Regions from separate parts of the Streptomyces sp. NPDC030183 genome, predicted to be linked through region 3. Evidence: riboswitches for the same ligand, from Rfam matches in the RefSeq annotation. Region 3 holds a riboswitch; each other region holds the start of a gene.
What was found. Region 3 has a riboswitch for cyclic di-AMP ahead of ACZ4Z2_RS09900 (M23 family metallopeptidase). Riboswitches for the same ligand answer to the same signal wherever they lie in the genome.
Positions count from the first base shown of each region.

Region 1: linked by a shared signal. The riboswitch ahead of ACZ4Z2_RS07700 (M23 family metallopeptidase) and the one ahead of ACZ4Z2_RS09900 (M23 family metallopeptidase) in region 3 are both predicted to bind cyclic di-AMP.
Region 2: linked by a shared signal. The riboswitch ahead of ACZ4Z2_RS12225 (C40 family peptidase) and the one ahead of ACZ4Z2_RS09900 (M23 family metallopeptidase) in region 3 are both predicted to bind cyclic di-AMP.
Region 4: linked by a shared signal. The riboswitch ahead of ACZ4Z2_RS30755 (C40 family peptidase) and the one ahead of ACZ4Z2_RS09900 (M23 family metallopeptidase) in region 3 are both predicted to bind cyclic di-AMP.

Region 1 covers NZ_JBVIBK010000005.1:40,682-48,191, reverse strand. The annotation lists gene ACZ4Z2_RS07710 (TetR/AcrR family transcriptional regulator) at 1-526, shown strand, start outside; gene ACZ4Z2_RS07705 (SGNH/GDSL hydrolase family protein) at 608-1,393, opposite strand; gene ACZ4Z2_RS07700 (M23 family metallopeptidase) at 1,595-2,530, opposite strand; cyclic di-AMP (ydaO/yuaA leader) riboswitch at 2,535-2,693, opposite strand; gene ACZ4Z2_RS07695 (alpha-galactosidase) at 2,996-5,068, opposite strand; gene ACZ4Z2_RS07690 (tyrosine-protein phosphatase) at 5,290-6,087, shown strand; gene ACZ4Z2_RS07685 (DUF6126 family protein) at 6,116-6,238, opposite strand; gene ACZ4Z2_RS07680 (helix-turn-helix domain-containing protein) at 6,231-6,866, opposite strand; gene ACZ4Z2_RS07675 (aspartate aminotransferase family protein) at 6,940-7,510, opposite strand, start outside.
Region 2 covers NZ_JBVIBK010000008.1:182,597-190,106, reverse strand. The annotation lists gene ACZ4Z2_RS12235 (M23 family metallopeptidase) at 1-1,505, shown strand, start outside; gene pcrA (DNA helicase PcrA) at 1,609-4,107, opposite strand; cyclic di-AMP (ydaO/yuaA leader) riboswitch at 4,381-4,555, shown strand; gene ACZ4Z2_RS12225 (C40 family peptidase) at 4,565-5,764, shown strand; gene ACZ4Z2_RS12220 (hypothetical protein) at 5,841-6,194, opposite strand; gene ACZ4Z2_RS12215 (C40 family peptidase) at 6,677-7,510, shown strand, end outside.
Region 3 covers NZ_JBVIBK010000006.1:291,344-298,853, reverse strand. The annotation lists gene ACZ4Z2_RS09910 (PrsW family intramembrane metalloprotease) at 1-294, shown strand, start outside; gene ACZ4Z2_RS09905 (aldo/keto reductase) at 757-1,701, opposite strand; gene ACZ4Z2_RS09900 (M23 family metallopeptidase) at 1,848-2,900, opposite strand; cyclic di-AMP (ydaO/yuaA leader) riboswitch at 2,913-3,068, opposite strand; gene ACZ4Z2_RS09895 (PP2C family protein-serine/threonine phosphatase) at 3,303-4,424, opposite strand; gene ACZ4Z2_RS09890 (GTP cyclohydrolase II) at 4,817-5,449, opposite strand; gene ACZ4Z2_RS09885 (MarR family winged helix-turn-helix transcriptional regulator) at 5,789-6,307, opposite strand; gene ACZ4Z2_RS09880 (dihydrofolate reductase family protein) at 6,457-7,510, shown strand, end outside.
Region 4 covers NZ_JBVIBK010000030.1:41,015-48,524, forward strand. The annotation lists gene ACZ4Z2_RS30745 (ATP-dependent Clp protease proteolytic subunit) at 151-792, shown strand; gene ACZ4Z2_RS30750 (hypothetical protein) at 800-1,117, shown strand; cyclic di-AMP (ydaO/yuaA leader) riboswitch at 1,461-1,659, shown strand; gene ACZ4Z2_RS30755 (C40 family peptidase) at 1,663-2,136, shown strand; gene ACZ4Z2_RS30760 (DUF6328 family protein) at 2,325-2,900, shown strand; gene ACZ4Z2_RS30765 (ATP-binding protein) at 2,872-3,330, opposite strand; gene ACZ4Z2_RS30770 (helix-turn-helix domain-containing protein) at 3,577-4,434, shown strand; gene ACZ4Z2_RS30775 (DUF397 domain-containing protein) at 4,458-4,682, shown strand; gene ACZ4Z2_RS30780 (8-amino-7-oxononanoate synthase) at 4,740-5,867, opposite strand; gene bioB (biotin synthase BioB) at 6,068-7,321, shown strand; gene ACZ4Z2_RS30790 (adenosylmethionine--8-amino-7-oxononanoate transaminase) at 7,314-7,510, shown strand, end outside.

The DNA of each region.
Region 1 (7,510 bases), on a different contig from region 3:
GGCGGCGGTGCGGATCGCCGACGTGGCCGCCTCCCTCGGCGTGAGCAACGCGTTGGTGCTGTACCACTTCTCGACGAAGGAGAAGCTGGTCGCCGAGGCGTTCCGCTACGCCGCCGAGGACGACCTCGCCCGCCTCCGCAAGCTGCTCGCCCGGCGCACGACGGCGCTGCGCCGCCTCAGGGCGGCCGTCCGCTGGTACGCCCCCACCGGCCAGGCCAAGGGCTGGCGCCTGTGGATCGAGGGCTGGGCGGTCTCGCTCCGCGACCCCGCCCTGCGCGAGGTCACCCGCGACCTGGACCTGCAGTGGAAGGCCGCGCTCATCGGCCTCATCGAGGAGGGCGTGGCCGCGGCCGAGTTCCACTGCCCCGACCCCCGGGCCTCGGCCCTCCGCCTCACCGCCCTCCTGGACGGCCTGGCCGTGCAGCTCACGTCCTACGACGGAGCGGTCTCCCGCGCGAAGGCCCGGCTATGGGCGGACGAGACGCTGGCCCGCGAACTGAACCTGCCGGAGACACCGACGAGCTGACCCCTGGGGAGGGGACGGGCGGCCCCGCGGCGGCGCGGGCCCGCCCCACGACGAACTGTGGGCGGACCCGGCCGAACGCCCTCAGGCCACGGAAGCGATCCGCATCTTGATGTCGTCGGGCGACAGCGCCCCCTTGGCCGACACATGGTCGCCGGACGACTCCCCGCGCAGCCGCCGCCCGATCCACGGCACGAGGTACTCCCGGGCCCACTGGATGTTGTCCCGGCGCACCTCGAACGTCCCCCGCGGCGGCAACGGCGGCCACGGCTGCTCGGGGTCCGCGGGCACCTCCACGCCCAGCACCTGCCCGGCCCGCAGAGCGACCCGGGTGTGCCCCTCGGGCGACAGGTGCAGCCGGTCGTGGTCCCAGGCGCGCCGGTCCTGCACGGTCCGCAGGGACCACAGGTCGAGCACGGGGCACCCGTACCGGTCGGCGATGGCCCGCACATGCCCGTTGTAGGTCGCGATCTTGCCGCGCAGATGCCGGAGCACCGGCACGTCACGGGTGTCGAACCCGGTGGTCACCATCACCGTGCCGATCGCCGAGGTGAGCCGGGCCACCGCCCGCTCGAACCGCTCCGCGACCTCGTCGGGGTCGGTGCCGGGCCGGATGATGTCGTTCCCGCCGGCACAGAAGGAAAGGAGATCCGGGGCGAGTTCGAGAGCCCTCGGCACCTGGTCCTCGACGATCTGGTCGAGGAGCTTCCCCCGTACCGCGAGATTGGTGTACCTGAAGTCGCCTTCGGGCACCCGGTCCGCGAGGAGCACCGCGAACCGGTCCGCCCAACCGACGAACGCCCCGTCGGGGCCGGGGTCGCCGACGCCCTCGGTGAAGCTGTCCCCCACCGCCACGTACGACCCGATCACTGATCTGCTGTTCTTCGAATCGTCTGCCACATCGGGTCATGATTCACCTTCCGATGTGACCTACGCGACCGTAATAAGGGGTTGACGGGCGGTGAGATAGACCACGCTTCAAGATTCGTTCAACCAGGGAATACGCCGCAGGCCGGACCCCGGGGATCGGGGTCCGGCCTGCGCCGCGCTCAGTCCGCCGTCGGCGGCACGTCAGACGGTGACGCCCTTCGACCGCAGGTAGGCCAGCGGGTCGATGTCCGAGCCGTAGTCGGGGGTCGTCCGGATCTCGAAGTGCAGGTGCGGGCCGGTAACGTTGCCGGTGGCGCCCGAGAGGCCGATCTCCTGGCCGCCGCTGACGGACTGGCCCGCCGAGACGCCGATCGAGGAGAGGTGGGCGTACTGGGCGTAGTAGCCGTCGGCGAGCTTGATGACGACCTGGTTGCCGTACGCGCCGCCCCAGCCGGCCGAGACGACGGTGCCCGCGCCCACGGCCTTGAGGCTGGTGCCGGTCGGGGCCACGAAGTCGACGCCGGTGTGGTAGCCGCTGGACCACATGCTGCCGGCGGTCTTGTACGCGGTGCCGACGGTGGCGCCCTGGATGGGCAGGGTGAAGCCGGAACCGCTGGTCTGGGCGGCCTGACCGGCGGGCGCGGCGGTCGTCTCCTTGGCCGCGGACCCGGAGGCCTTGGACGGCTGGGAGGGCTTCGCCGGCTGCGGCGACCGGGTCTTCGTCGAGGTGTGCGTCAGCCCGGCGGACGTGGCCTTGCCGCCGATGGCGAGCTTCAGGCCCGGGTGGATGAGCGAGGGGTCGGAGCCGATCACGGAGCGGTTGTCCGAGTAGAGCCGCTTCCAGCCGCCCTGGACGTCCTGCTCGTCCGCGATCTTCGCGAGATAGTCGCCGGCCTTGACCGTGTAGGTCTTCGTCGCCTTCTTCTTGGCGGCGACCTGTTCGACGGCACCCTTCTCGGGGGTGGCCGTGACGGTCTTCCCGGAAGGCCCGGAAACGGCGGCCGTGGGGGTCGCGGCGTGGGCGCCGGCGGCGCCCATCAGGGGCAGCGCGAGCGCGGCGCCACCGGTTCCGGCGGCGGCGATGGAGCGGGTGAGACGCTGGGACTTCGGACGGCGGTGCTTACCCTTCGCGGGCATGGCGAATTCCTCTCCGGCGCCTGCGAGGTGAGCTGTCGGGTGCGGACTGGAGATGTCCGGCCGGGCTTGCGCTCGGCTTTACCCCTAGCCGTTCCGGAGACCGGAACAGGCGGTACTACCTGTGGGTCCCCCGCTCCTGCCATGGATCGGGTCGGTACGCGGCTCCGGTCGGCGGCAGGATTGGGCGTCCGTCCGGATCGAGGGTGAACGTAAGCGACTTGTCCCCACAGAGACAACCATCGGGATTTCCCGTGCGTCTCCCTACGTGATCCATACAACGAATCCCGATTACGCTCCGTAATGGAGCGCCGTCTTTCTATTTCCAACCGCCCTGGAAAAGACCAAGAATTACGTGAGCATGACGGCGACGGTGCGTCACGGATATGACGCTGCTCACGCGCCTACGCCTCAGTAGTCTTTATTCCAGGGCCAGTTGGATTAATGGCTCCATTTCGGACAGAACGCTCAGATGCGACGCAGGCGGATAACCGTCGCATCGAAGTCGCCGCGCAGCCCGGTCCGCAGGCCGTGGTGCAACAGCACAGCCCCTCGGTGCACTTCGCCCGTTTCGCGGCATTCATAGGTCTTCGCGGGGTCGAGGCCGCGCAGCCGCAGCGGCGGGAGCGGCTCGCCGTAGTGCTGGGCCTGGAGGCAGGCGAGGACGACCACCTCGTCACCGTGGACGTACTGCACGGCGCTCAGGCCTCCGCCCGGCGGGCGCAGCCGGTACTGGTCGCCGCGCTGCACGACGGGCTTGATCTCCTTGTACAGCTCCACCCACTCCCGCGCCTCGGCCAGCTCCTCGTCGCTCCACTTCGTGAGGTCGCCGCCGACGCCGAGCACGCCCGCCATGGCGCTGACGAAGCGGAACCGCAGGGAGCTGACGCGGCCGTTGAGCTGGTTGTTCGGACTGTCGGTCACCCAGGCGGCCATGACCCGCGCCGGGTGGAGGTGACTGAACCCGTGCTGGATGGCGAGCCGGTCCAGCGGGTCGGTGTTGTCGGAGGTCCACACCTGGTCGGTCCGGGACATCACCCCAAGGTCGATCCGGCCGCCGCCGCCCGAGCACGACTCGAAGGCGACGCCCGGGTGCGCGGCCCGCAGCCGGTCCAGCAGGGCGTAGAAGGCGTGCACGTGCTCGACCCACAGCTTCTGCGGGTAGGGCTCACCGGGCCAGCCGGCGTCCGTGAAGCAGCGGTTGAAGTCCCACTTCACATAGTCGATCGGGGCACTGGAGAGCAGGGCGTCCAGCTTCTCCCACAGGTACTCCTGGACGTCCGGCCGTGCGAGGTTGAGCACGAGCTGATTGCGGAGTTCCGTCCGCTTTCGTCCCGGTTGGAACTGCGCCCAGTCGGGGTGCGCCCGGTACAGCTCGCTGTCGGGGTTGACCATCTCGGGCTCGACCCAGATGCCGAACTGCATCCCGAGGGCGTGCACCTGGTCGGCGAGCGGCTTCAGCCCCTCGGGGAAGCGGTCCGGGTTGGGCGTCCAGTCGCCGAGGCCGGCCCGGTCGCTGGTGCGCGCCCCGAACCAGCCGTCGTCGACCACGAACAGCTCGACCCCGATGGCCGCCGCCCGCTCGGCGAGCGCCCGCTGCTGCTCCTCCGAGATGTCGAACTCCGTGGCCTCCCAGGAGTTGAACAGCACCGGCCGGTCCTGGTCGGCGTCCGGGATGATGTACGCCCGCTGGTAGGCGTGCCAGGCGCGGCTCGCCCCGCCGTGGCCGGCGTCGGTCCACAGTCCGGCGAAGACGGGCGTGGTGAACGTCTCACCCGTCTCCAGCCGGAGCAGGCCCGACTCGTCGTACCCGGCGCCGCCGGTGATCTGCACCCGCGCGTCCGGCAGCTGGGCCACGGCGATCCGCCAGGAGCCCGACCAGCCGAGGGCGCAGCCGTAGACCTCGCCCCGCTCCTCGGTGGCGTCGGTGTCGAGAGCGACCCAGGGCAGGTGCTGGTGTCCGGTGTGCCCGCGGCGGCTGCCGATGACCTTCTCCCCGTAGGTCAGCTCACCGCGCACCAGCCGGGACTCGGCCGCCCACCGGCCGTGCAGCTGGGACAGGCGCCAGCTCTCCTCGCGGCGGGGCAGGGTCCAGGTCGCCGAGTCGGCCCGCAGCAGCTCCACGGCGGGCCCCTCGTTGGCGAGGGTCACCCAGCGCTCCACGATGTCGTCGCGCATCCGGTAGTGCAGCGTGATCCGCAGACCGTCGTCGAGGAAGCGCAGACGCAGCTCGTCACCGTCCGCCTCGTGCCCCTGGAAGGTCCACTCGGTGCCGCGCCGCTCCTCGGTGCGGACCGAGAGAGCGGGGCGGGTGAAACGGGGCCCGCCCTCGACGGGGTACTCCTCGTGGCCGTCCAGGGGGGCCTCGAAGGGCCAGTAGGGCAACTCCTGGCGGGCGACCAGCTCCTCGGCGTCGGCGAGGGCGATCCGCGGGCCCCAGTGCAGGTGCAGCAGCTCGTCGTTCTCGGTGAGCCGCAGGGCGTAACTGCTCCGGGGGCCCGTGAGAAGCCAGGTCCGGCCGTCCGTGGCGATGTCCAACATCATGGCCTCACAAATTCGAACAGGTGCGATCGTGCTTCAACATCATGGCAGGTCGTCGTGGGAGCGCTCCGCCCCCTGTGGAAAACCCGCGCCGGACCGCCGCGGACGCCTGTGGACAACTCATTGCGGTGCCCACGCGTGTCGTATCGTCGAGAGGCGCCTCGATGCCGAGCGCGTGCCCGTCGACGATCGGCGCCGACGGCCGGATGGGAGGAGCCCCCGTGACGCAGCAGATCCCGTCGACCGAGCCCGAGTTGGCCGCGGTGCGCAATTTCCGCGACGTGGGCGGCCTGCCCACCGTGGACGGCCGCCGGGTGCGTCACGGAGTGCTGTTCCGCAGCGGGCATCTCGCGCACGCCACCGACGAGGACGCCGCGTTCCTCGGCTCCCTCGGACTGCACACGATCTTCGACTTCCGCAATGCGGCCGACCAGAAGCTGGAGGGCCCGGACGTCGAACTCCCCGGCGTGCGGAACGTCAACCTCCCGCTGTCCGACCCGGCGGACGGCGCCGAGTTCTGGAAGATGGTCCGCGACGGCGACGTGGACCAGCTGCGCGCCCTGCTGGACGACGGCAAGGCGGCCGGCCGGATGATCGCCTCCTACCGCATGATCATCAAGCACCGCACGGCCGAGCACTCCCGAGTGCTGCACGCGCTGGCGGAGGACAGCGTGCCCGCGCTGATGCACTGCGCGGCGGGCAAGGACCGCGCGGGCCTGTCCATAGCGGTGACCCTTCTCGCCCTCGGCGTGGAGCGCGAGGCCATCGTGGCCGACTACCTGGAGTCGAACGCCAAGCACCGCCGCTACAAGGTGCGCCGCAGCAGCAACTCCCCCAGCGCCTACTCCCCGGAGATCATGGAGCTGCTGAGCCCCCTGTTCGACGCCCGCGCCGAGTACCTCCAGGCGGCCTTCGACACGATCGAGGAGACCTGGGGCGACGTGGACACGTATCTGGAGCAGGGCCTGAAGCTGACCCCCGGCAACCGCGAGCGGCTGCGCGAGCGCCTGCTCGACTAGGGCCTGTCTGCCGCACTCCCGCCTCCGGTCACTGCTTGGCGCCCACCTCGAACAGCAGATAGATGAAGGCCGCGAAGACATGGCCGACGGCGATGTAGATGATCAGCCGCACCCACAGGGCGCGGGGGAACTTCTCTTCCATGTCAGCCATGGGGGGTCTCCGGGGTGGTCGGCCCGAGGCACAGCGCGGCGGTCGGGCTCTGCAGCAGGGTGTGGACGAAGAGCAGATCGGCGCCGTCGTGATCGGCGGCGGCGATGCGGTGCGGGGTCAGCGAGTCGAAGTGCGCGCTGTCCCCGGGGGCCAGCAGCTGCGCGGTGTCCCCGAGGCGCAGCCGCAGGCGTCCCTTCAGGACGTACAGCCACTCCTCGCCGGGGTGCACGCGCACGATGTCGCCCTGTGAGCCGTAGGGCACATGGACGCGCAGCGCCTGCATCCCGCGACCGGGGGCGCCCGCCTGCCAGTACGTCCAGCCGCCGGCCCGGGTGGGCTCCATGTCGTCGGCGCGCAGGACGGCGTCCCGTTCGGCGACGGTCTCGCCGAGCAGCTCGGAGACGGTCGTACCGTAGACGCGGGCCAGTGCGAGCAGCATCGGCAGCGAGGGCTGGCGCTGCCCGGTCTCCAACCGGGAGAGATGTGCGGGCGACAGCCCGGCGGCCCGGGCCGCCGCCTCCAGCGTGAGGGAGGCCCGGCGGCGCAGGGCGCGCAGCTGCGGGGCGACGACGGGCAGATCCGCCTCGGCCACGGGCTCGGGAGGGTCCGTACCCTGGGAAGGGCTCATGCCCTCAATTCAGCCGCAGCTTTGCCTGCGGGGCAAATTTCTTGTCTCAGAGGCAAAAGCCGCTCGGGACGCGCTACCTGTTGGCCACCGCCTGCTTCACCAGGGTCCTGCCGAAGTCCCACATCAGCCCGCCGCCGTTGTGCGCGTCGTCCATCACCTCGGTGAACGCCTCGACGAAGCGGTCCACCTCGCGTTCCCCGATGATCAGCGGCGGGATCAGCTTGATCACCTCCAAGTGGTCGCCGGAGACCTGGGTGAGGATGCGGTGCCGTTGCAGCAGCGGTACGACGACCATCTGCGCGAACAGCCCCTTGCGCGCCGCCTGGAGCATCGTCCACCGGCCGCGCAGCTTCAGCGACCTGGGCCGTCCGAACTCGATGCCGATCATCAGGCCCCGGCCACGCACCTCACTGAGCAGCTCGTACTTGTCGACCAGCGCGCCCAGCCGGCTCTTGAGCAGTTCGCCCGTGGCGCGGGCGTTCGCCACGATCTCCTCGTTCTCCATCACCGACAGGACGGCGAGCCCGGCGGCCATGGCCTGGGCGTTGGAGCCGAAGCTCGCCGAGTGAACGAGGACACGGTCCATCGACGAGTAGACCTTCTTGAAGATCCACTCCTTGCCGAGGGTCGCCCCGACCGGCACG
Region 2 (7,510 bases), on a different contig from region 3:
ACGCGTCGTACGGCCACCAGGGAGCCAGTTACGGCGACTTCACCACGTACGGCGATCACTCCGCCACTGGTTTTGACTCCGCCACGGGTGCCCAGACAAACGCCACCGGAACCTTCGAAGCCGACCCTCTTTTCGGCGACCTTCCCGGCAGCGACTCGGGCACCGGCTCCTACGACGCCTCCCAGTGGTCCACGGGCAGCCACCAGACGCTGAACTACGACCCGTACGCCGCGCAGCACCAAGCCGCGTACGACACGGGCAACTACGACACGACGGCCTGGTCCGCGGGTTACGAGCACCTCGCCCAGGTTCCGTCCCAGTCGGCGGGGCCGGACACCAGCGGCCAGTGGGACGCGAGCGGCTGGCTCCAGGCGGAACAGCTCGGTCAGACGGATCAGTTGGACGCCGACCAGACCCAGCAGTGGGTGGGGGTGCAACACTTCGCGACGGGCGTGTTCGACGCCACGCAGTGGAACACCGACGGTGCGGCGGACGAGCACGACGGCAGCGCGTCCGAGTCGTACGACCACGGGGACAGCGCCCCCGAGTCACCCGAGACGCACGAGCACCCCTCCCCCGAGGCCGTGGAGTTCGCCCAGCAGGCGACCGCCACCTTCGAGTCGATCGCCGGATTCGACCAGGACCAAGCCCCGTCCGAAGACGGTGAGTTCGAGCCCGGCGGTGCCGCGCTCCTCGACGACCAGGAGGAGGTCACCCCGACCGCCACCGCGAGCGCCGGCCCGGGCCGGGCGGCCGCTCGCGCGGCCTCGCGCTCACGTCGCCGCGCTCCGGCCAAACGTTCCGCCCTGCTGACCGTGGCCGTCCCGTCGGCGTGCGTGATGGGTGTCGCGGGCATCGCGGCGGCCTCCGTGGGCGTCGGCGGTGGCGAGACGGAGACGACGGCGGCGACCAAGTCGGACGCCACCGCCGTCAAGCCGTCCACGGCCAACAACCAGCTCGACACCCAGCTGGAGAACCTGTCCGCCGAGGCCGACGACTTCGCCGACCGGGCGAGCCGCACACAGGAGCGCATCGACCTCAAGGCCCAGCAGGAGCTGGAGCAGAAGAAGGCGGCGGCCGAGGCGGCCCGCAAGGAACGACTGCGGCCGAAGTTCGCACTGCCGGTCGCCCGGCACGGGCTCAGCGCGTACTACGGGCAGTCCGGCGTCAACTGGATGTCGCTGCACACCGGTATCGACTTCCCCGTCTCGTACGGCACGCCCGTGATGGCCGCGACCGACGGCACCGTGCGCACGCAGTGGAACCCGGCCTACGGCAACATGGTCATCGTGACCGCCAAGGACGGCACGGAGACCTGGTACTGCCACCTCTCCACGTACAAGGTCGCCTCCGGTGCGACGGTCAAGGCCGGAGATGTCATCGCCTACTCGGGCAACTCGGGCAACTCGACCGGCCCGCACCTGCACTTCGAGGTCCACCCCGCGGGCGGCTCGGCCATAGACCCCCTGCCGTGGCTGCGCAGCCACGGACTGGACCCGACGTAACCGTCGCCGACCGGCACCAACACGACAACCGGGCCCCTGCTGAGCAGGGGCCCGAGTCATGTCACCGGAGGCGGAGGCTCGTCGCCGAGCCTCCGACGGGTCGCTACAGCTTCTCCACCGGCGCGTACCGCAGCAGCAGCCGCTTCGGCTTGGCATCGCCGAAGTCGATCGTCGCCTCCCCGTTGGCTCCCGTGCCCTTGACGGCGACGACGGTGCCGAGGCCGAACTGGTCGTGGGTGACACGGTCGCCGACGGCGAGGGAGACCACCGGCTTCTCGTTGGTGCGGCGGGTGGCGAAGCCGGACGCGCCCGAGGCGGAGGAACGGGAACGCGACGACGACAGCGACGACGCGATCCCGCCGACCGGGCCGGAAGCCATCGGCGCGGAGCCGCCCTTGCGCTTCCACTCCAGGTAGGTGGCCGGAATCTCCTCCAGGAAGCGGGACGGCGGGTTGTACGACGGCTGGCCCCAGGCGCTGCGCATCGACGACCGGGTGAGGTAGAGCCGTTCGCGCGCGCGGGTGATGCCGACGTAGGCGAGGCGGCGCTCCTCCTCCAGTTCCTTGGTCTGGCCGAGGGCGCGCATGTGCGGGAAGACGCCGTCCTCCATGCCGGTCAGGAAGACGACGGGGAACTCCAGGCCCTTGGCGGTGTGGAGGGTCATGAGCGTGATGACGCCCGAGCCGTCCTCGTCCTCGTCGGGGATCTGGTCGGAGTCGGCGACCAGGGCGACCCGCTCCAGGAACTCGGCGAGACCCGCGGACGTCGCGCCCTCGCCCTCCCCGGCGGCGGACTCCTGCTCGAACTCCAGGGCCACGGCCGCGAGTTCCTGGAGGTTCTCGATACGGGTCTCGTCCTGGGGGTCGGTGGATGCCTGCAACTCGGCCAGATAGCCCGTGCGTTCGAGGACCGCCTCCAGGACGGTCGCCGGGCCGGCGCCGGACTCGACGACGGTACGCAGGTCCTCCATGAGCGTGTTGAACCGCTTGACCGCGTTCGTCGACCGGGCGGCCATGCCGTACGCCTCGTCGACGCGCTTCAGCGCCTGCGGGAAGCTGATCTTCTCCCGCTGCGAGAGGGCGTCGATCATCGCCTCGGCGCGGTCGCCGATGCCCCGCTTGGGGACGTTGAGGATGCGGCGCAGCGGGACGGAGTCCTCGGGGTTGGCGAGGACGCGCAGGTAGGCCAGGACGTCCCGGACCTCCTTGCGCTCGTAGAAGCGGACACCGCCGACGACCTTGTAGGGCAGGCCGACGCGGATGAAGACCTCTTCGAACACACGGGACTGGGCGTTGGTCCGGTAGAAGACGGCGACGTCCCCGGCCTTCGCCTCGCCCGCGTCCGTCAGGCGGTCTATCTCGTCGGCGACGAACTGGGCCTCGTCGTGCTCGGTGTCGGCGACGTACCCGGTGATCTGGGCGCCGGCGCCCGCGTTGGTCCACAGGTTCTTGGGGCGGCGGGACTCGTTGCGCTCGATGACGGCGTTGGCGGCGGAGAGGATCGTCTGCGTGGAGCGGTAGTTCTGTTCGAGCAGGATCGTCGTCGCGTTCGGGTAGTCCTCCTCGAACTGGAGGATGTTGCGGATCGTCGCACCGCGGAAGGCGTAGATCGACTGGTCGGCGTCACCGACGACGCACAGCTCGGCGGGCGGGATGTCGTACTCGCCGGGGGGCACGTCGACCGGGTGCTCGGAGGTGCCGACCAGTTCCCTGACCAGGGCGTACTGGGCGTGGTTGGTGTCCTGGTACTCATCGACGAGGACATGGCGGAACCGGCGGCGGTAGTGCTCGGCGACATCCGGGAAGGCGCGGAGCAGATTGACCGTCGTCATGATCAGGTCGTCGAAGTCGAGCGCGTTCGCCTCGCGGAGGCGGGACTGGTAGAGCGCGTAGGCCTGGGCGAGGGTCTTCTCGAAGCCGTCGGTGGCCTGGGCGGCGAAGTCCTCCTCGTCGATCAGCTCGTTCTTCAGGTTGCTGATCTTGGCGCTGAAGGACTTGGGCGGGAAACGCTTGGGGTCGAGGTCCAGATCACGGCAGACCAGGGCCATCAGACGCTTGCTGTCGGCTGCGTCGTAGATCGAGAAGGAGGAGGTGAAGCCCAGCTTCTTGCTCTCGCGGCGCAGGATGCGGACGCAGGCGCTGTGGAAGGTCATGACCCACATCGCGTTGGCCCGGGGCCCCACGAGCTGTTCGACGCGCTCCTTCATCTCGCCCGCGGCCTTGTTGGTGAAGGTGATCGCGAGGATCTGGCCCGGGTGGACATTCCGCTCGCCCAGCAGGTGGGCGATGCGGTGGGTGAGCACCCGGGTCTTGCCGGAGCCGGCGCCGGCCACGATGAGCAGGGGGCTGCCGGCGTGCACGACGGCCGCGCGCTGGTTCTCGTTCAGCCCGTCCAGGAGCGCCGCCGCGTCGATCGCGGGGCGTGGGGCGCCGTCGCGGTAGTAGGCGTCCCGGTCCGGCGGCACGTCGAACTTCCCGCCGAACAGATCGTCCGGAATCGACTCCGGCACATGATCGTCCTCGGGCGGCGGCGGGGGCTCCTCGCCGCGGCCGCGGGGGGCCTGGAGGTCCGCCAGGAAGCTGTCGTCAAAGAGGCTGCTCATCGCTCTCCGAGTCTAGGCGCCCCCACTGACAGCGAGGGGCCGCCCCGGGAAGTCCGTACCGGGCACGCTCCGGGCCGCCCCTCGGGACCACCGGCCACCAGTCGCACCCAGCCCATCACGGTGAGCGATCGAACGTAGCACCTATCGCGCCCGCGAGGCCAAGGTCACGAAAACGTATCGGGCATATCGAACATCAACCTTCACACGGACCACACCAGTTGGCTAGCGTCTTGGGTCAGGCCGTACGACCCAACCGGCGAACGTCGCCGGGCCGCACGGCCTCCGCCGAGTCCGGCACGCCCCTCACGGCAGCCGGAGCCGGGGACCCACCGATCTCATGGGGTGAATCGGCCCGACCGCCGTACGCGGCGAGGGCCGTAGGGCAAACCTTCCGAAAGCTTGCGCCCGAACCCGACAGCTAACTCGGTAGGCGGACCACGGAAGGAGTCGCCGAACCATGGCGCCGCACCGCAAGCCGCGTCCGGCCGTCCGAACGCGCGCGGGCATACGTACCCCCGCTCTCGCCACCGCCGCCCTCACCTCCGTGGCCCTTCTCTCCCAGACGGCCACCGCCGCCCCCTCCACCGACGACAAGCCGAGCCTGGAGGAGGTCGAGAAGAAGGTAGGCGACCTCTACCGCCAGGCGGAGACGGCGACCGAGAAGTACAACTCGGCCAAGGAGAAGACGACAAAACAGAAGAAACAGGTCGACAACCTCCTCGACGACGTCGCGAAGCGGACGGAAAAGCTCAACGAAGCGCGCGAGGAGCTGGGTTCGTACGCCGCCGCCCAGTACCGCACGGGGGCCGCCGCCCCCGACACGGCGGCCCTGCTCCTGGCGGACGACCCGCAGGAGTACTTCGCCCAGAACCAGTTGATGGACCGGCTGACGGACCGCCAGCAGGAGGCCGTCGACGAGTACGTCACACAGCAGGCGGAGACCTCGAAGCGGCGCCAGGAGGCGTCCGACGGCCTCGAACAGCTCACCGAGTCGCAGAACGCCCTCAAGTCCAGCAAGGCCAAGGTCCAGGCGAAGCTCGCTGCGGCCCGCGAACTGCTCTCCCAGCTCACCGCGGAGGAGAAGGCCCGCCTCGCGGACCTCCAGCAGCGCAAGCGGGAGGAAGCCGACCGCAAGGCGGAGGAGCTGGCACGGCAGCAGGCGGCGACGGCCGCACGGGCCGAGCCGGCCCAGGAGACCGCGGCGCCCCAGGAGACCCAGCAAACCCAGGAGGCCCCTCAGGAGACCTCCACACCCCCCTCCACCGGGACCACGACGACGGTCGAGGACGCGACGTACGCCTCGAAGGCCACCAAGGCCCTCGCCTTCGCCCGCGCGCAGATCGGCAAGCCGTACGTCTGGGGCGCCACCGGCCCCGGCTCCTACGACTGCTCCGGCCTCACCCAGGCCGCCTGGAAGGCCGCCGGCGTCGACCTCCCCCGCACCACCTACGACCAGGTCAACGCCGGCACGACCGTCTCACTCTCCGCGGCCCGCCCCGGCGACCTGATCTTCTTCTACGACAACATCGGCCACGTCGGCCTCTACATCGGCAACGGCATGATGATCCACGCCCCGAAGCCGGGGACCTACGTCCGCGAGGAGTCGATCTTCTACGACGGCGAGTCCTCGATCCACAGCGTGGTTCGGCCGGCGTAGCGGTCGCGCGACAGGCACGACAGGTCCTACAGGCGCGACAGGTCCGAGCGGCGGGTTCGCCGGGAGGCGGGTCGGCTCAGGTCCAGAGCACCGCGATGAAGATGTTCGCCGTGGTGAGGGCGCCCACCAGTCCGAACAGCGACTTGTCCACGCTCTCCTCGTCGCGCTTCACGTACACCAGCCCCAGGATCACGATCAGCAGCGCCATCTTGATGCCGATCTTGATGTTGTTGACGGGCTGGTCGTCGGCCTGGTTGAGCCCGACGAGGATCGCTCCGGTGATCAGCATGGTGAGCGCGCCGTGCAGCATGGCGGGGACGAAGCGGGCGGTGCCCTGGCCCATGGCCTTCATCTGGGTGAGGAAACCGCCCAGGAGAGCGGCGATCCCGATGATGTGGAGCCCGACGAAGAGGTGGATGAGTACGTCCATGGGCGGAGCCTATTGAGGGGGCGTCGACCGGCCGGGCACCGGGGGCGGGTGCCTCGGCGCCCGGGGGCGCGGCGCGTGCAGGGGCGGCCGTCAGAGCCCGGATGATCTTGCATATATGCGCCCCATAGCACCGCCTCACCCAGCTCCGGTCAGGAATCGACGCATCGGTCATTGCACAGCGTGATTGCGGCGGCGTCGAGGCGCGGCCACGGTCACATACGGTCACCTCGCGGTCGGTGCACGCCACTTCCGTACAACGCGTTACCGAGCCGACACAGTGAGGTTTAGCGTCCTCCCTCAGGTGACCGGCTCCCCACCGCCGCCCGGGCCAGGGGCGGCAGTCGGACACCACCGCCGAGAAAGTCCGGCGGCGTCCCGCTCCCCCCTGTGCGGGCCGCCGCCGGATGCGTAACCGCTCCCCCAGGCGGTCTGTGCGCTCCGACGTACGGACGGCGGTCGTACGAGAGGACATGGAGTCCCACGTGGCAGCGCACCGCAAGCCCAGACAGCGCTCGCTCGGCGGCCCGACGGTCCGCACGGCCGCGACCCTCGCCCTCGCGGGCGCGGCGACCGCGACCGGTTTCGACGGTACCGGGTACGCCGAACCCCACCTCACGCCCGAGCAGATCAAGGCGAAGGTGGACAAGCTGTACGAGGAGGCGGAGGTCGCCACCGACAAGTACAACGGCGCCAAGGAGAAGGCCGACAAGGCGCAGGAGAACCTGGAGGAGCTGCGCGACCAGGCAGCCCGCCGCACCGATCGGCTCAACTCCGCCCGCGAGCAACTGGGGTCACTGGCCACCGCGCAGTACCGGAGCGGTGGCATCGACCCGTCCTGGCAGCTGACCCTCTCCGGTGATCCGGACCAGTACCTCGACAACGCCGCCCTCGCCGAACGCGTCGGCAGCCGCCAGGCTGCCGATGTGGCAGGTGTACGGCAGCAGTTGCTGGAGATCGAACGGCTCCGCGGGGCCGCCCGGGTCGAACTGGGCACCCTCAGGACCAAGCAGCAGGAGGTCAAGCAGCACAAGAAGACGGTGACCTCGAAGCTGACCGAGGCACGACGCCTCCTCGACCGCCTCGCCCCCGAGGACCGCACCCGCCTGGGCACCCCCGGCTCCGGTACGGGCCACGCCTCGCGCTCCTCCCTCTCGTCCCCGCGCACCGTCACCGGCCCGGTCTCACCGGTCTCTTCCACCTCCGACGCCCCCAACCCCCGCGCCGCCTCAGCCGTTTCCTACGCGTACTCCAAGCTCGGCAGCCCCTACGTCTGGGGGGCCACCGGCCCCAACGCCTTCGACTGTTCCGGCCTCACC
Region 3 (7,510 bases):
CGGGGGCGGTTGGGGCGGGGCGGGGGTGACTTCGTGCTCCGGGAGCGGCAGCTGCTGTTCGAGCTGTGGCGTCGGCGGGGGTTGGCTCGGCCCGCGTTGGCTTATGCGGGGCGGGGGGTGGTGCCGGTGGGGGTGGCCGTGCCGCCGTTCCAGGCTGTGGCTTGGCAGGGGGTCGGGGGCGGGATCGGATACGGGTACGGGTACGGCGTCGAGGCTCAGGCGCAGAGTTATGGGGCGGGGTCGCCTTACGGGGGGAGCCCGGCGGTTGTGCCGTACCGGCCGTATGGGTCGTAGCGGGTCGTCGGCGGGGTGTGCGTTGTGGGGTGGGGCGCCTTCGGGTGCGGGTGGGTCGGGGGCGCGCCGGGGGGTGTCCGTCCTCGGAACGGCGCGAAATCGGTCTCTCGGGAAGCCGGACCAGTTGACGCGCCAACCGCTGCGGGCGGACACCCCCCCGACACACCCCCTCACGTCCGTACGCGGCCCCACCCGCCGCACGGGCTTGCGACGCCTCCGAGGCGCGTTCCCCGTCGGCCGTACGCGGCCCACCCGCCACAGGCCCTTGCGACGCCTCTGAGGCGCGTTCCCGGCTGGCTGTGCGCGGCCGGCCCGCCACGGGGGCTTGCGCCGGCTCCGAGGCGCGTTCCGCTCGGCCGTGCGCGGCCGGCCCGCCGTATCCGCCTGTGGCGCCCCGGTGGCGTGTGCCGGTCCGTCGTACGCGGCTCACCCCCTCCGGGGCTGAGGGCAGCCATGGGCTTGCTACGCCGAGGCGTCTGTCAGCTTGGTCAGTTCCTCCGGGGTGAGGGTGGTGTCGGCCACCGCCAGGAGTGCCGGGAGCTGGGTCGTGGTGCGGGCCGAGGCGATCGGGGCGGTGATCGTCGGCTGGGCGGTGAGCCAGGCCAGGGCGATCGTGGCGATCTCCGCGTTCCTGGACCGGGCGATCTCGTCGAGGGCGGCGAGGACGCGTGTGCCCCTCGGGGTGTCGAGGTAGGCGCCGGCGCCCGCGGCGCGAGGGCTGTCGACGGTCGCGCCGGGGCGGTACTTGCCGGTGAGGAACCCCTTGGCGAGGGAGAAGTAGGGGACGGCGGAGAGGCCCGCGTCGGCGGCCACCGACTGGAGGGCGCCCTCGTACGTGTCGCGGGAGACCAGGTTGTAGTGGGGCTGGAGCGCCACATAGCGGGCCAGGCCCTCGCGGTCCGAGAAGTCCAGGGACGCCTTGAGACGCTCGGGGGTGATGTTGGACGCGGCGATCGCGCGGACCTTGCCCGCCTTCACCAGGTCGTCGAGGGCGGTGATGATCTCCTCGACCGGTACCTCGGGCTTGTCGAAGTGCGTGTAGTAGAGGTCGATGTGGTCGGTGCCCAGGCGGGTGAGCGAGGCGTCCGCGGCGGCCTTGATGGTGGCGGCGGAGAGGCCCTGGTACTCGGGGTGCTGGCTGACCTTCGTCGCGATCACCACGTCGGCACGGTTGCCCCGGGCCTTCACCCACTTGCCGATGATCGTCTCGGACTCGCCGCCCTGGTTGCCGTCGACCCACGCGGAGTAGGAGTCGGCGGTGTCGATGAAGTTGCCGCCGGCGTCGGCGTAGGCGTCGAGGACGGCGAAGGACTGTGCCTCGTCCGCCGTCCAGCCGAAGACGTTGCCGCCCAGGGAGAGCGGGAAGACCTCGAGGTCGGACGTACCCAGCTTGCGAAGAGAAGTCATGTGTGGGTTCAACCACCGGGTCGGACGATCGCATTCCGGGCTCGTGTGAACGCCGGGTGAAGCGTCGGGCCCGGGCGGTACGACGGACGCCGCGTCAGGCCCGTCGGCCTTACGCGGCGTCACATCCGTTCGAGTGGCTCTGGAGGCTAGATGCTCAGGCCCTTGCTGCGCAGCCACGCCGCCGGGTCGATGCCGTTGCCCGAGCCGGCCGTGTGCACCTCCATGTGGAGGTGGGCGCCGGTGACGTTGCCCGTGGCGCCGACGCGGCCGATGACGTCGCCGGTGCCGACCTTCTGGCCGACACTGACGCCGATGGAGGACTGGTGGGCGTACCAGATCTCGGTGCCGTCGTCGAGCGTGAGCACGGTCTTGTAGCCGTACGAGCCGTCCCAGCCCGCCTGCGTGATCGTGCCGCTGTGGACGGCCTTGATGAGGGTGCCCGTGGGGGCGGCGAAGTCAAGGCCCGTGTGGTAGCCGGACGACCAGTAGGGGCCGGCCTGGCCGAAGGTGGAGGTGATCGTGTACGAGGAGGTCGGCAGCGTGAACTGCTTGGCCAGGGCGGCCAGGCGCTCGGCTTCCTTCTTCTTCGCGGCCTCTTCCTCCGCCTTCTTCTTGGCGGCGGCCTCCTTGGCCTCGGCTTCCTTCTTCTCCTCGGCGGCCTGGTCCGCGGCCTTCTTCGCGGCGGCGGTCTGCGCGGCCTCGGCGGCCTTCAGGTCGAACGCGTCCTGCTGGGACTCGGCCTGCTGCATGATGCGGGCGCGCAGCGCCTCGCCGGCGTCGGTGGCACCCTGCTCGGTGTCGGCGGCGATGAGGCCGGCGCTGCTGAGCGGGGTGGCGGAGCCCTCGGGCTCGTCGGCGGGGTCGTCGTCCTCGAAGACCGAGCCCACGTTCGGCATGTCCGGCATCGAGATGGCCACCGGGGCCTTGCCGCTCTGGGCGCTGGCCATGCCGGCGCCGCTGACGGCGGCTATGACGCCGACGCCGAGAACCGTGGAGCTACGGGCGAACCCGCCGCGCTGCTTGGTCTTGGCCACGCGGTGCCGGCCGCGGACGGGACGGAGGGACTCCGCGGTGGGGTTCCACTCCTGGAAGGGGCCCTCGTTGTCGCTGTCATAGCTGCCGAAGCCGAAGGTCTCGGGCTCACTGCCGCGTTGGTTCGGCACGAAGGGGGCTTCGGTCGCGGACCGGTTGGACGCCACGTGGGGCGTACTCCTTTCCTTCCTTCTCGCCTACCGGGTTAGCTGACGGGTTCGGAGCGGAAGGTCTCCTACGCGCGTAAACCGAGCGTGCTTCCACGGCGGTTTTCGCGCGATTCACCCCAGGGTGGTGGTTCCCCGGTTCCCTACGGGATTCGGCGCGTGAGCACGGAGCCGCCTCTTGTGACGGCTGGGACGACCGCGCTGCGTTATCGAACGTTAATAGACGTGGGGGCGGCATTCCAAGCGGTTCTGAATGATCGTTCGCCTTTTTGCGCTGGACTTACGGGTCATGAGGGGTGGAAAACGGGCGAGTTGGCCTCGCCTCAGGAACCCCGGCTGTCCTGACTGGGCGTCAGTTGTTATGCGGAGGGGGTTGGATTGTGTACGTAGAGTGAGAGTTCTTCAGGGGCGGTGTACGGCGAGCAGCGCCATGTCGTCCGTGGTGCCGCCTCCGGTGTGCTCGCGGACCTCTTCGGCGAGTGTCGTCAAGAGGGCGCGCGGGGCGGGGAAGGTGCGGCCGTGGAGCCGGGCGGCCGGGTCGTAGAAGACGCCGTCCGCGTCGCGGGCCTCGGACAGGCCGTCGGTGTAGAAGAGCAGTGTCGACCCCGCCGGGAACACGACCTCCTCGGCGCGGTCCGGCCAGGTGCCCAGCTCGTCGAGGCCGAGCGGCAGCGCGGTCCACGGGGGGTCGAGGGTGCGCAGCTCGCCGTCGGCGTGGAGCAGCAGCGGGGGCGGGTGGCCCCGGTTGACGATGCGGGCCGACCCGGCACCGTGCGGGAACTCGGCGAGGACGGCCGTCACGAACCCCTCGTACGGCACGGTGGGGTCCCGCCGTGCCGCGTCCCGCCGGGTCACCTCCCGCGCGAGCGCCCGCTCCAGCCGCTGGGCCACGGCCTCCAGGGTCGTCTCCTGTTCGGCCGCCTCCCGGAACGCGCCGATCAGCACCGCCACCGCCGCCACCGCGCCGAGGCCCTTGCCGCGGACGTCCCCCACGACCAGCCGTACGCCGTGCGGCGAGTCCTGCACCGCGTACAGATCGCCCCCGATCGAGGCCCCGGCCTGCGCGGCCTCGTACCGTGCCGCGATCTCCAGGCCGGCGAGCCGCTCCTGGGGCCTCGGCAGTACGGCCCGCTGCGCCGCCTCCGCGATCTCCCGGGCGGTGGCGAGGCGGGCGTCACTGCGCCGGACGAGCCGGTTGATGGCGACGGCCAGTACGGCGACGGTGGCGACGGTCGAGATCTCGGTGAGCGCGTCCGCCTCGCCCACACCGCTGTGCCGGAGGCGTACGGCGAGGATGCCGCCGAGCGAGGCGGCACCGGTCACCACGGTGCCCGCCAGCGACAGCAGCGGCGCGGCCACCAGCGGCGCCGCGGTGAAGAAGGGGACGGCCGTGAGTTCGCGCGGCATGAAGTGGTCGTAGCAGAAGCCGCTGACGACGAGGAGCACGGGCAGGACCCGCACGAGGGCACCGGTGTAGAAGAACCGCCGGCCGTCCGGCCTCTTCGCACCCTGTAACTGCCCCACCCGTCCCAGATTCACGGGACGACCGGCGACCGGCCAGTCGACGGGTCCGAATGGGCTAGGCCCTGTCGTCACATTCCCGCCGTCGCCCGGAGGGCGGCCCCTCGGCGTCAGGTGCGTGCTCTCGGCGGGCCGGGCCCTGACCCGTGTACTGGACGTACTCGGGTCGGGGCCCGGTGCGTCGAGAGCGCGTGCATGGCGTCGCGGGGTAGGTGGGAATTTGACGACAGGGCCTAGGGGGCCTGTCGTTCGGATCGATGCCGGCTTCGGGCTGGGGGACTTCGCCGCTGCCGGTGAGCGGGGCTTGGTGCGTGTGTGCGTGCCGGGCTCCGCGGCCCAGGCGTGATCCGAACGACCCCATGAACCCCGGCTGGAGCGCTCTTCCGTTCGGGCGTTCAGCCCGCCGTCAGCTCCGCCAGGGGCAGGGTGTGCTGGGTGGTGAGAACCTTCGCCCGCAGGTAGCGGACGTTGTGGGCGGTGGTGAACACGCCGGTGGGGACGCGGTGCCGGACGCCGACGCCGAGGTCCCGCAGCTGCTGCGCCTTGTCGGGGTTGTTGGAGAGCAGGTCCAGCTCGTCGATGCCGAGGGCGCCCAGCATCTGAGCCGCGGCCGTGTAGTCGCGGGCGTCCTCCGGCAGCCCGAGCGCCGTGTTCGCCTCGTAGGTGTCGAGCCCCTGGTCCTGAAGGGCGTACGCGTCAAGCTTGTTGTAGAGGCCGATGCCGCGGCCCTCCTGACGGAGGTACAGCAGAACCCCGCCCCGGTCGGCGATCCGCTCCACCGCCTCCCGCAGCTGCGGCCCGCAGTCGCACCGGGCCGAGCCGAAGACGTCGCCGGTCAGGCACTCGGAGTGCATCCGGACCAGCGGGGCCGTGCCGGGGGCAGGGTCGCCGAGCACGATCGCCAGGTGCTCGCGGCCGTCGACGAGGCCGTGGAAGGTGACCATCTCGGCGTCGACGCCGTAGCCGTCCTGGAAGCGCAGCGGTACCCGGACGCGGGCACGCGGGGTGGCAGCGGGGAAGTCGGGCATGCGGGTTCTCCGGTCCTGGTGCGACTGCCGCTGTGCTTCAGATTTGAATCACAGCGCTCGCCGCGACTCTATCCCCTGCTTCAAATTTCAAGCAACCAGTTTTGGGATGCGTCACATTCCGGGGCCGCAGGGAATATCGGGGGCGGACGGAGGGGGCTGTGGCGGCAGGGTGCGGGCGGGAAGGGTTATCGGCGGCCAGGGAGGACGCTGGGGGTTGCCGGCGACCGGCGAGGACGGCGGGGGGTAACCGGCGGGCGGGGAGGACGGCGGGCGGTACCGGCGGCCGGGGAGGACGGCGGGCGGTACCGGCGGCCGGGGAGGCGATGGCCGGCGTGCGGGTCACTGGCCCGATGAACAGGAACGGCGGCGCCAGGGCAGGTCGTCGGGGCCGTTCTGCTGGGAGTCCTCGCCCTCGATCGCCGCCGCGATGGTCGAGCAGATCTCCTCGAACTGGCCGATCTGCTCGGGGGTGAGGTGATCGAAGACGGCCTTGCGGACCGCGTCCACATGCCCGGGCGCCAGCCGCTCCAGCAGCGCCAGGCCCTCATCGGTGAGGACGGCGATGCTCCCCCGCTTGTCCCACTGGCAGTTCTCGCGCCGGAGCGCCCCGTCCTTCTCCAGCCGGGTCACGACGTACGTCAGCCGGCTGCGCGTGATCTTCGCGTGCTCGGCGAGGTCGGTCATCCGCATACGACGGTCCGGCGCGTCCGAGAGCACGGCCAGCACGGCGTAATAGAGGTGCGGCATCCCGGCCTCCTGCTGGAGCTGCCGGTCGAGCGCGTCCTCCAGGAGCGTGCTCGCGGCGAGGTACGCGCGCCAGGCACGCTGTTCCTCGGGGGTGAGCCAGCGGGTCGTCATACGTACAGTGTAGTTATTGTTTAAAACTTGAACCAAGCCCGCTCGGTCAGGTCAGCCGGCCAGCCGGCCGGTCATCACCAAGCCGGCCGGCCAACCAGCCAGTCAGCCAGTCAGCCAGTCAGCCAGTCAGCCAGTCAGGGAGCGTCTCCATGCCCAGGCCCTACGTCGCGTTGTCCGCCGCCGTCTCCCTCGACGGCTACCTGGACGACACCGGGCCCGAACGGCTGCTCCTGTCGGGGCCGGCCGACTTCGACCGGGTCGACGAGGTGCGCGCGGCCAGCGACGCCATCCTGATCGGGGCCGGCACCCTGCGCACCGACAACCCCCGGCTGCTGGTCAACTCCCCCGAACGCCGCGCCGCCCGCGTCGCCGCCGGGCTCCCCGAGTACCCGCTCAAGGTCACGGTCAGCGCGTCGGGCGATCTCGACCCGGGGGCCCAGTTCTGGCACACGGGCGGCGAGAAGGTGGTGTACACCACGGACAAGGGTGCGGAACGCGTGCGCGCGCTGGGCCTGCCGACCGGCCCGGCCGGTGTGGACGTGGTCTCCGTCGGCCCCGACCTGGAGTGGTCCGCCGTCCTCGACCACCTCGGCGACGTACGCGGCGTGGGGCGTCTGATGGTCGAGGGCGGTGGGCGCGTCCACACGCAGCTGCTCCAGCAGGGCCTCGCGGACGAGCTGCAGCTGGCCGTGGCGCCGGTGTTCGTCGGGCAGGCCGAGGCGCCGCGGATGTTCGGCACGGGCGCGTACCCCGGGGGCCCGAAGAGCCGGCTGCGGCTGCTGGAGACCCGGCCGGTCGGCGACGTCGTCCTCATCCGCTACGTCCCCACGGTCCCCGGCACCGGCCCGGCCGTCTCCCCAGCCGACCGCCACTGGCTGGCCCTGGCGTGCGACCTGGCCGCGCAGTGCCCGCCCTCGGGGACGGCGTTCAGCGTGGGCGCGGTCGTGGTCGCCGCGGACGGTACGGAGCTGGCCCGCGGCCACTCCCGCGAGGCCGGCGACCCCGTCGCCCACGCCGAGGAGGCGGCCCTCGCCAAGCTCGACCCCACCGACCCGCGCCTGGCCTCCGCGACGGTCTACAGCAGCCTGGAACCCTGCGCCCGCCGCGCCTCCCGCCCGGCCCCCTGCGCCCGGCTCGTCCTCGACGCCGGGGTTCGGCGCGTCGTCACGGCCTGGCGCGAGCCGGACACGTTCGTCCCGGACG
Region 4 (7,510 bases), on a different contig from region 3:
GACCGGCTCGCACCGGCCCTCCGGAGCGGAAGATCGCAGCGATCCGCGCGAAGCCGCGCCGCGCGGGGATTTTCGCCGTCAGCCGAGCACCCCGCACAGCTGGCGTACATCCTGTACATTTTTTACAGAAGTCGTTCAGAGGAGGCATCCATGCCCGCGAACCGGCCGTCGGCCCGTCACGCGCTCCCCGAATTCACCGAGCGCACAAGTGCGGGTCACCGAACGATGGATCCGTATGCCAAGTTGCTGGACGAGCGGATCGTGTTCCTCGGGACGCGGATCGACGACACGTCGGCCAACGACGTGATTGCGCAGTTCATGCATCTGGAGTACCAGTCCCCGGAACGGGACATCTCCCTCTACATCAACTCCCCCGGCGGCTCGTTCAGCGCGATGACGGCCATCTACGACACGATCCGGTTCGTCGGCTGCGACGTGGAGACGGTCTGCCTGGGCCGGGCGGGTGCCTCCGCCGCGGTGCTGCTGGCGGCGGGCACCCCCGGCAGGCGATCGGTGCTACCGGGCGCGCAGGTGGTGATCCGTCAGCCGGCGCTCACCGAGCCGGTCACCGGGCAGGCGAGCGACCTTGCGATCCAGGCCGAGGAGCTGACACGCAACCGCCGCAGGCTGGAGGAGATGCTCGTACGGCACACCGGGCAGAGCCACGAACGGATCAGCGGGGACATCGAACGGGACACCGTCTTCGACGCGCCCGGAGCCGTGGACTACGGCCTGGCCGACCGGGTCGTGCCGAGCCCCAGGGGTTCGCGGGCGCTCCCCGGCGCGAGGTGAGCCGCCGATGCTGCCACCCGAGCTGCCGCCGCTGCCCGCGCTGACGCGGGCCGAGGCCGAGGTGATCGACCGCTATCTGGACGTGGTCGACCTGCTGGGCCGGATCAACCCGGCGCGCCCCGGCGACACATACCGCGGGCTGCGGGCCGCGCAGGCCCTCGTCGGCAAGGCGACGGCACTGCGCGACGCGCTCGAACTGATGCACACACGCGGCGAGAACGAGCTGCACGCCCCCACCCTCGCCCGGGCCCTGCGGGTGCTGGACGGGGAACGGCGGGCGGCCCGGATCACTCTTCCGCCGGAACCCGAGGACTCACCCGCCTGAACCGATCGCGCGTCCTCGTCCGTACCGCTGACGGGACCTCCGGTCCGGGCCACGGCCCACCGGTCGGCCTACGCCCAACAACCCATCGGCCCATCCGCCCCAGGAATCGCCGGAGTTGCACGTCATAGCCACACGAGTGCCGGAACCCGTCATTCCGATGCTGGTGGGGACACCCCCGACTCCATGGACAGAACAGCTGAAAACGGCCTGTCCACCCGAACGGGCGAGTGGTGAGTAACACCACAAATCCCTGATTCCGTTGGGATTTTCGGACTTCCGTGCGTCAAGATCCCTTCCTGACGACAAGCCCCCGCCACAGCGGCGGGGCGATCCGGGCGGACGCCGAGTCCTGCCGCCGTCCGGATGACCGGTCGACAGGAGTGGATCGGCAGGAGTGGAGGACCCAAGCACGACGGGTCGCCGGGACGGTCACGCCATGACCGGGCCGAGCAGCCCTTGGGGTGAAGCCGCGTCAGCGGCCGGGCAACTTCGCCAGCCCGAATCCGACAGGTCATCCTTCACAGGCGGCTGACGAAGGGTTGCGCATGTCTGCGCTCAATCGTGTCCCGTCGCTGTTGACCCGGGCCGGCACGGCCTCGGCTCTCACCATCGCCGCCGTCGGCGGCAGCATCGTGGTCCCGGGCGTCGCCTCCGACGCCGAGGCCGCCACAGTAGCGTCCAAGGCACTTCAGGTCGCGGCTTCCAAGAAGGGCTCCCCTTACAAGTACGGCGCGACCGGCCCCGGCAGGTTCGACTGCTCAGGGCTGACGCTCTACTCGTTCAAGAAGGCGGGCAAGAAGCTGCCCCGTACTGCCCAGCAGCAGTACAACAAGACGAAGCACATCTCATCGAGCAACCGCAAGCTCGGAGACCTCGTCTTCTTCCACTCGGGATCGAGCGTGTACCACGTAGGTATCTACGCGGGGAAGGGAAAGATCTGGCACTCGCCGAAGACGGGTGACGTCGTGCGGCTGCAGAAGATCTGGACGAAGAGCGTCTGGTACGGCCGGGTCCGCTGACCCGCCGGGGGGCGGCCGGAACGAGGGCCGCCCCCTCCGCCGTTCCCCGCCGCCCTACGCCGCGCTCCTCAGGCGCTTACCGCTCCCCGGCCCCTCTCGCCGCTCCCCGGCCGCCACATGAGCGCCCCGGGCCCTCTTTCGCCCCTTGGCGAGGCGTGGCACGGGCCCGGATGGTTACTCGTACGGCCATGGCCGACGATCGCATCAGCCCCGCTCGCAACGAGACACCTCTCGAGCGGGCCGACCGCAACTTCTCCGAGTTGCTCCAGGAGCTGCGGGTCACCCAGACGGGCGTGCAGATCCTCTTCGCGTTCCTGCTGACGCTGGCCTTCACCCCGCGGTTCCCGGACCTGGACTCGTTCCAGCGCGCCACCTACGTGACCACGCTGCTGCTGGCGGTCCTCGCGGCGGCGCTCTTCACCGCCCCGGCGGCCCTGCACCGCTCGCTGTTCCAGCAGAACGCCAAGCCCGCCATCGTGCGGGTCTCGTCCAGGCTGGCCAGCGTCGGCCTGTGGGTGCTGATGCCGGCCTTCGCCGGGTCGGTCCTGCTCGTCGTGGACGTGACACTGGGCCGGGCCGCGGGCCTCACCGCGGGCGGTGGCACCGTCGTCGGCTGTCTGCTGCTGTGGGGCCTGCTCCCGAAGCTCGTGGGACGCTCGGTCCGCGAGAACCGCGCCCCGATGCCGACACCGCGCCGCAGCGGCACGGCCCCCGCGCCCCAGGAGGCGGACCCCGTCAGGACTCCTGCGGACCGCCTGCCCTGACCGGCTGGACGGGAACGGTCCACGGAAGCTCGATCGCCACCGTCTTGCCGCCCTCCCGCGTGGGTCTGACGCTCAGCCTGCCGCCGCACTCGGCGGTGAGCCAGCGGATGATGACCATGCCCCGCCCGTTGTCCTGCTGGACGGCGGCGGGCAAACGTTTCGGGAAGCGCGGATGGCTGTCGGTGACGCCGATGCGCAGGTGTTCGTCGCGGTCGAGGGCGAGGTCCACGGTGAACGTGGGTGACTGACCGAAGGTGTGCTGAACGGCGTTGGTGGCGAGTTCGGACACGATCAGGCGCACGGTGTCCGCGATGCCCGTGTCGCTCGGCAGGCCCCATTCGGCCAGCACGGTGGCGACATACCTCCGGGCCGCGGACACCGAGGCGGGATCGCTCGGCAGAGTGACGGATGCTTCCTGGTGATCTGCCATGGCGAGGCGTCCCTTTCCCACGGGACCGGTGTCCGACTGGGAGCGGATGGTTCGATGACGGTCCCGGACTGGTGCTTCGCGCCAGACTGCCACTACCTGGGCCGTCACGGGTGGCGATCCACCAAGATATGCATATATCTGTCGCTCGAAGCGGTGAACTCTCCGACGGCCGACCGTATTCGAGGGGCCCCTCGGGCCATCCTCTACCGTCACCCGACTTCGCGCGCCGGGCGGAAGGAGACACCCATGCAATACGGTCCGGCGGTCCGCCGCCGCAAGCTCGGCGCCGAGTTGCGCCTCCTGCGCACCCGCGTCGGCATCACCAGCATCGAGGCCGCCCGTCTCGTGGGCTGGCACCAGTCGAAGGTGAGCCGCATCGAGACGGGCGCCAGTGGGGTGAAACCCGCGGACGTCCACCGACTGCTGGACGCCTACGCGATCGACGACACCGAGTTACGCGAACTGCTGATGGCGCTGGCGGGCTCCGAGGACGGCGGCGGGCGGCACAACTGGTGGCACGCCTACCGCGGGGTGCTGCCACCGACGTACCGGGACTTCATCAGCCTGGAGTCGCAGGCGAACGGGATGCGCACCCTGGAGACCTCGGTCGTGCCGGGTCTGCTGCAGATCCCCGAGTACGCGCGGGCGGTGACGCGGGCCGCGGTGGAGGGGCTGGAGGACGACAAACTCGACGCGCTCGTGGAAGTGCGGCTCGCGCGGCAGGACGTCCTGCGCGGGCATCCCCCGATGGAGCTGAGCGCCGTGCTCGACGAGGGCGTTCTGCGGCGGGAGGTCGGTGGACCCGAGGTGATGGCCCGCCAACTGGAGCGGTTGGTCGAGGCGGCGCGCCTGCCTCAAGTGAGACTGCAGGTGCTGCCGTTCACTGCGGGGGCGCACATCGGCATCACCGGTCCTTTCGTAATTTTCTCATTTCGGAGCACATCCGATCTGGACGTGGTTGTTCTCGACCACTTGACGAGTAGCCTCTACCTCGAGCGGAAAGAAGACCTCAGGGCTTATGTCGAGGCCTTCAACGCCCTTCAGATCCACGCCCTTTCGCCCGAGGACTCGTTGGATTACATCGCCGGACTGGCTCAGGGCTAGCTTCCGGCGCGTAAGGAGGCACCATGTCAGCTCTGCCTCGGAACGTACCCACCAGTACCGCACTGCGCGGTGTGCGATGGCTGCGCAGCAGCCGCAGCACGGGGATGAACAACTGTGTGGAAACGGCCCGCCCCGGGTCCGGCCGCCTGGCCGGACTGGTGGCCGTGCGCGACTCGAAGAACACGGCGGGGCCCGCCCTGCTGTTCCGGCCGGAGGCATGGGAGGGATTCATCACCACGCTTCGGTGAGCACCACCGACCGCACCACCGGTTCCGCTTCTGGCGACGCACGGCCGCGACGCCGACTCACGGTCGCGTATCGCCGATGATTCCCACGGCTCGGTCGATCTGCCCCTCGGTGAGATCCGCCCGGGCGGTCAACCGCAGCCTCGAGATGCCGTCGGGCACGGACGGTGGGCGGAAGCAGCCGACGGCGAGACCCGCCGCCCGGCAGTCCGCCGCCCACCGCACCGCCTGATCCGGGGACGGCGCCCGTACGGACACCACGGCGGCGTCGGGCCGCACCGCTTCATGGCCCGACGCCGTCAGCCGTGTGTGCAGCGCCCGCGCCACCTCACGGGCCCGGGCCGCCCGCTCGGGCTCACGGCGCAGCAGCCTGAGCGCGGCGAGGGCCGCGCCCGTCGCCGCGGGGGCGAGCCCCGTGTCGAAGATGAACGTCCGGGCCGCGTTGACCAGGTGGTCGATCACCTGCGCCGGTCCGAGGACGGCTCCGCCCTGGCTGCCCAGCGACTTCGACAGGGTGACCGTCACGACGACGTCGAGGGCCCCGGCGAGCCCCGCCGCGTACGCCGCGCCCCGGCCGCCCTCGCCGAGGACCCCGAGCCCGTGGGCGTCGTCCACGACGAGCCCGGCGCCGTACGCGCGGCATGCCTCGGCCAGTCCGGCCAGTGGCGCGGCGTCGCCGTCCACCGAGAACACCGTGTCGGAGACCGCGATCGCGGGCCCCTTGGCCGTGCCGAGCGCCTTGCGGACCGCGTCCGGGTCGGCGTGCTCGACGACCTGCGTGGTCCCGCGGGCCAGTCGGCAGCCGTCGATCAGGGAGGCGTGGTTGCCCGCGTCGGACACGACCAGCGAGCCGTGCGGGGCGAGCGCGGTGACGGCGGCGAGGTTGGCGGCGTAGCCGGAGGAGAAGACGAGGGCGGCCTCGAAGCCGCAGAAGGCGGCCAGTTCGCGCTCCAGTTCGCCGTGGAGTTCGGTGGTGCCGGTGACGAGCCGGGAGCCGGTCGCCCCGCCGCCCCAGGTGCGCGCGGCCTCCGCGGCGCCCTCGATGATCTCGGGGTGGCGGGCCAGCCCCAGGTAGTCGTTGCTCGCGAGGTCGAGCAGGGGCGAGTCGGCGGGGCGGGGGCGCAGGGTCCGTACGAGCCCGGCGTCGCGGCGCGCCGACGCCTGCTCGTCGATCCAGCCGAACGCCATGAGTCCTCCGGGGGTCGCGTGGGCAGCCCTCGGCACCGGTGCTGTCATGTGGCAGCGCGGCGGGGGCTTTTGTAGGCAGTGCACAGACACTAACGGGACGGCCGGTCGCCCACGATGTGGCGATACCCACACGTCGAACCGACTCTGTTGTCCGAAGTCTCCTTGGCCGGGAGCGGTCCCGTAGGACAGGATCGGCTCTCATGGACCTGCTGAACACGCTGGTGGACAAGGGGCTCCGGCGCGAGCCGCTGAGCCGTGCCGAGGCGCTCGCCGTCCTCGGCACCTCCGACGACGACCTGCTCGACGTGGTGGCCGCGGCCGGAAAGGTGCGCAGGCACTGGTTCGGGCGACGGGTCAAACTGAACTATCTCGTCAACCTGAAGTCCGGGCTGTGTCCCGAGGACTGTTCCTACTGCTCCCAGCGGCTCGGTTCGACGGCCGGGATCCTCAAGTACACCTGGCTCAAGCCCGACGAGGCGTCCAGGGCCGCGGCGGCCGGGCTCGCCGGCGGTGCCAAGCGGGTGTGCCTGGTGGCGTCGGGACGCGGCCCGACGGACCGGGACGTCGACCGGGTCGCGGGCACCATCAAGGCCATCAAGGAGGAGAACGAGGGCGTCGAGGTGTGCGCCTGCCTGGGGCTCCTCTCCGACGGTCAGGCCGAACGACTGCGCGAGGCGGGCGCGGACGCCTACAACCACAACCTCAACACCTCGGAGTCGACGTACGGGGAGATCACGACCACCCACACGTACGCCGATCGGGTGGACACCGTGCAGAAGGCGCACGCGGCGGGTCTGTCGGCGTGCTCGGGTCTGATCGCGGGCATGGGCGAGACGGACGAGGACCTCGTCGACGTCGTCTTCTCGCTGCGTGAACTCGACCCGGACTCGGTGCCGGTCAACTTCCTGATCCCGTTCGAGGGCACCCCGCTGGCCAAGGAGTGGAACCTCACGCCCCAGCGGTGCCTGCGGATCCTCGCCATGGTCCGGTTCGTCTGCCCGGACGTCGAGGTGCGCATCGCCGGCGGGCGCGAGGTGCATCTGCGCACGATGCAGCCGCTCGCGCTGCACCTGGCCAACTCCATCTTCCTGGGTGACTACCTCACCAGCGAGGGCCAGGCCGGCAAGGCCGACCTGGAGATGATCGCGGACGCCGGGTTCGAGGTCGAGGGCGCCGACCAGGTCACGCTGCCGGAGCACCGCGCGGCCGGGGGCGGCTGCGGATCCCGTGAGAGCGCCGGGTGCGGCTCGCACGAGGACGGCGGCGGATGCGGGTCGCACGAGGGCGGTGGCTGCGGGTCCCATGAGGGGGGCGGTGTCTGCGGGTCCGCGGCCGCCCCGGCCCCGGCCGCCTCGGCCCCGGCCGCGGCCGTTCCGCAGGCGGGCGAGGCCCGTACGGACCTGGTCGCCGTACGCCGTCGGGGTGCTGGAACGGATCTCGCGCCCAATGCCTGAGGCACCCGACCGGAGCGGGGCCGACCGGAGCGTGGCCGAGCTGCTGGACCTCGACCGGCGGCATGTGTGGCATCCGTACGGTCCGATGCCCGGCCGGGTCGAGCCGCTCGTCGTGGAGTCGGCGAGCGGCGTCCGGCTGCGGCTCGCCGACGGCTCGGGCGAACTGGTCGACGGCATGTCGTCCTGGTG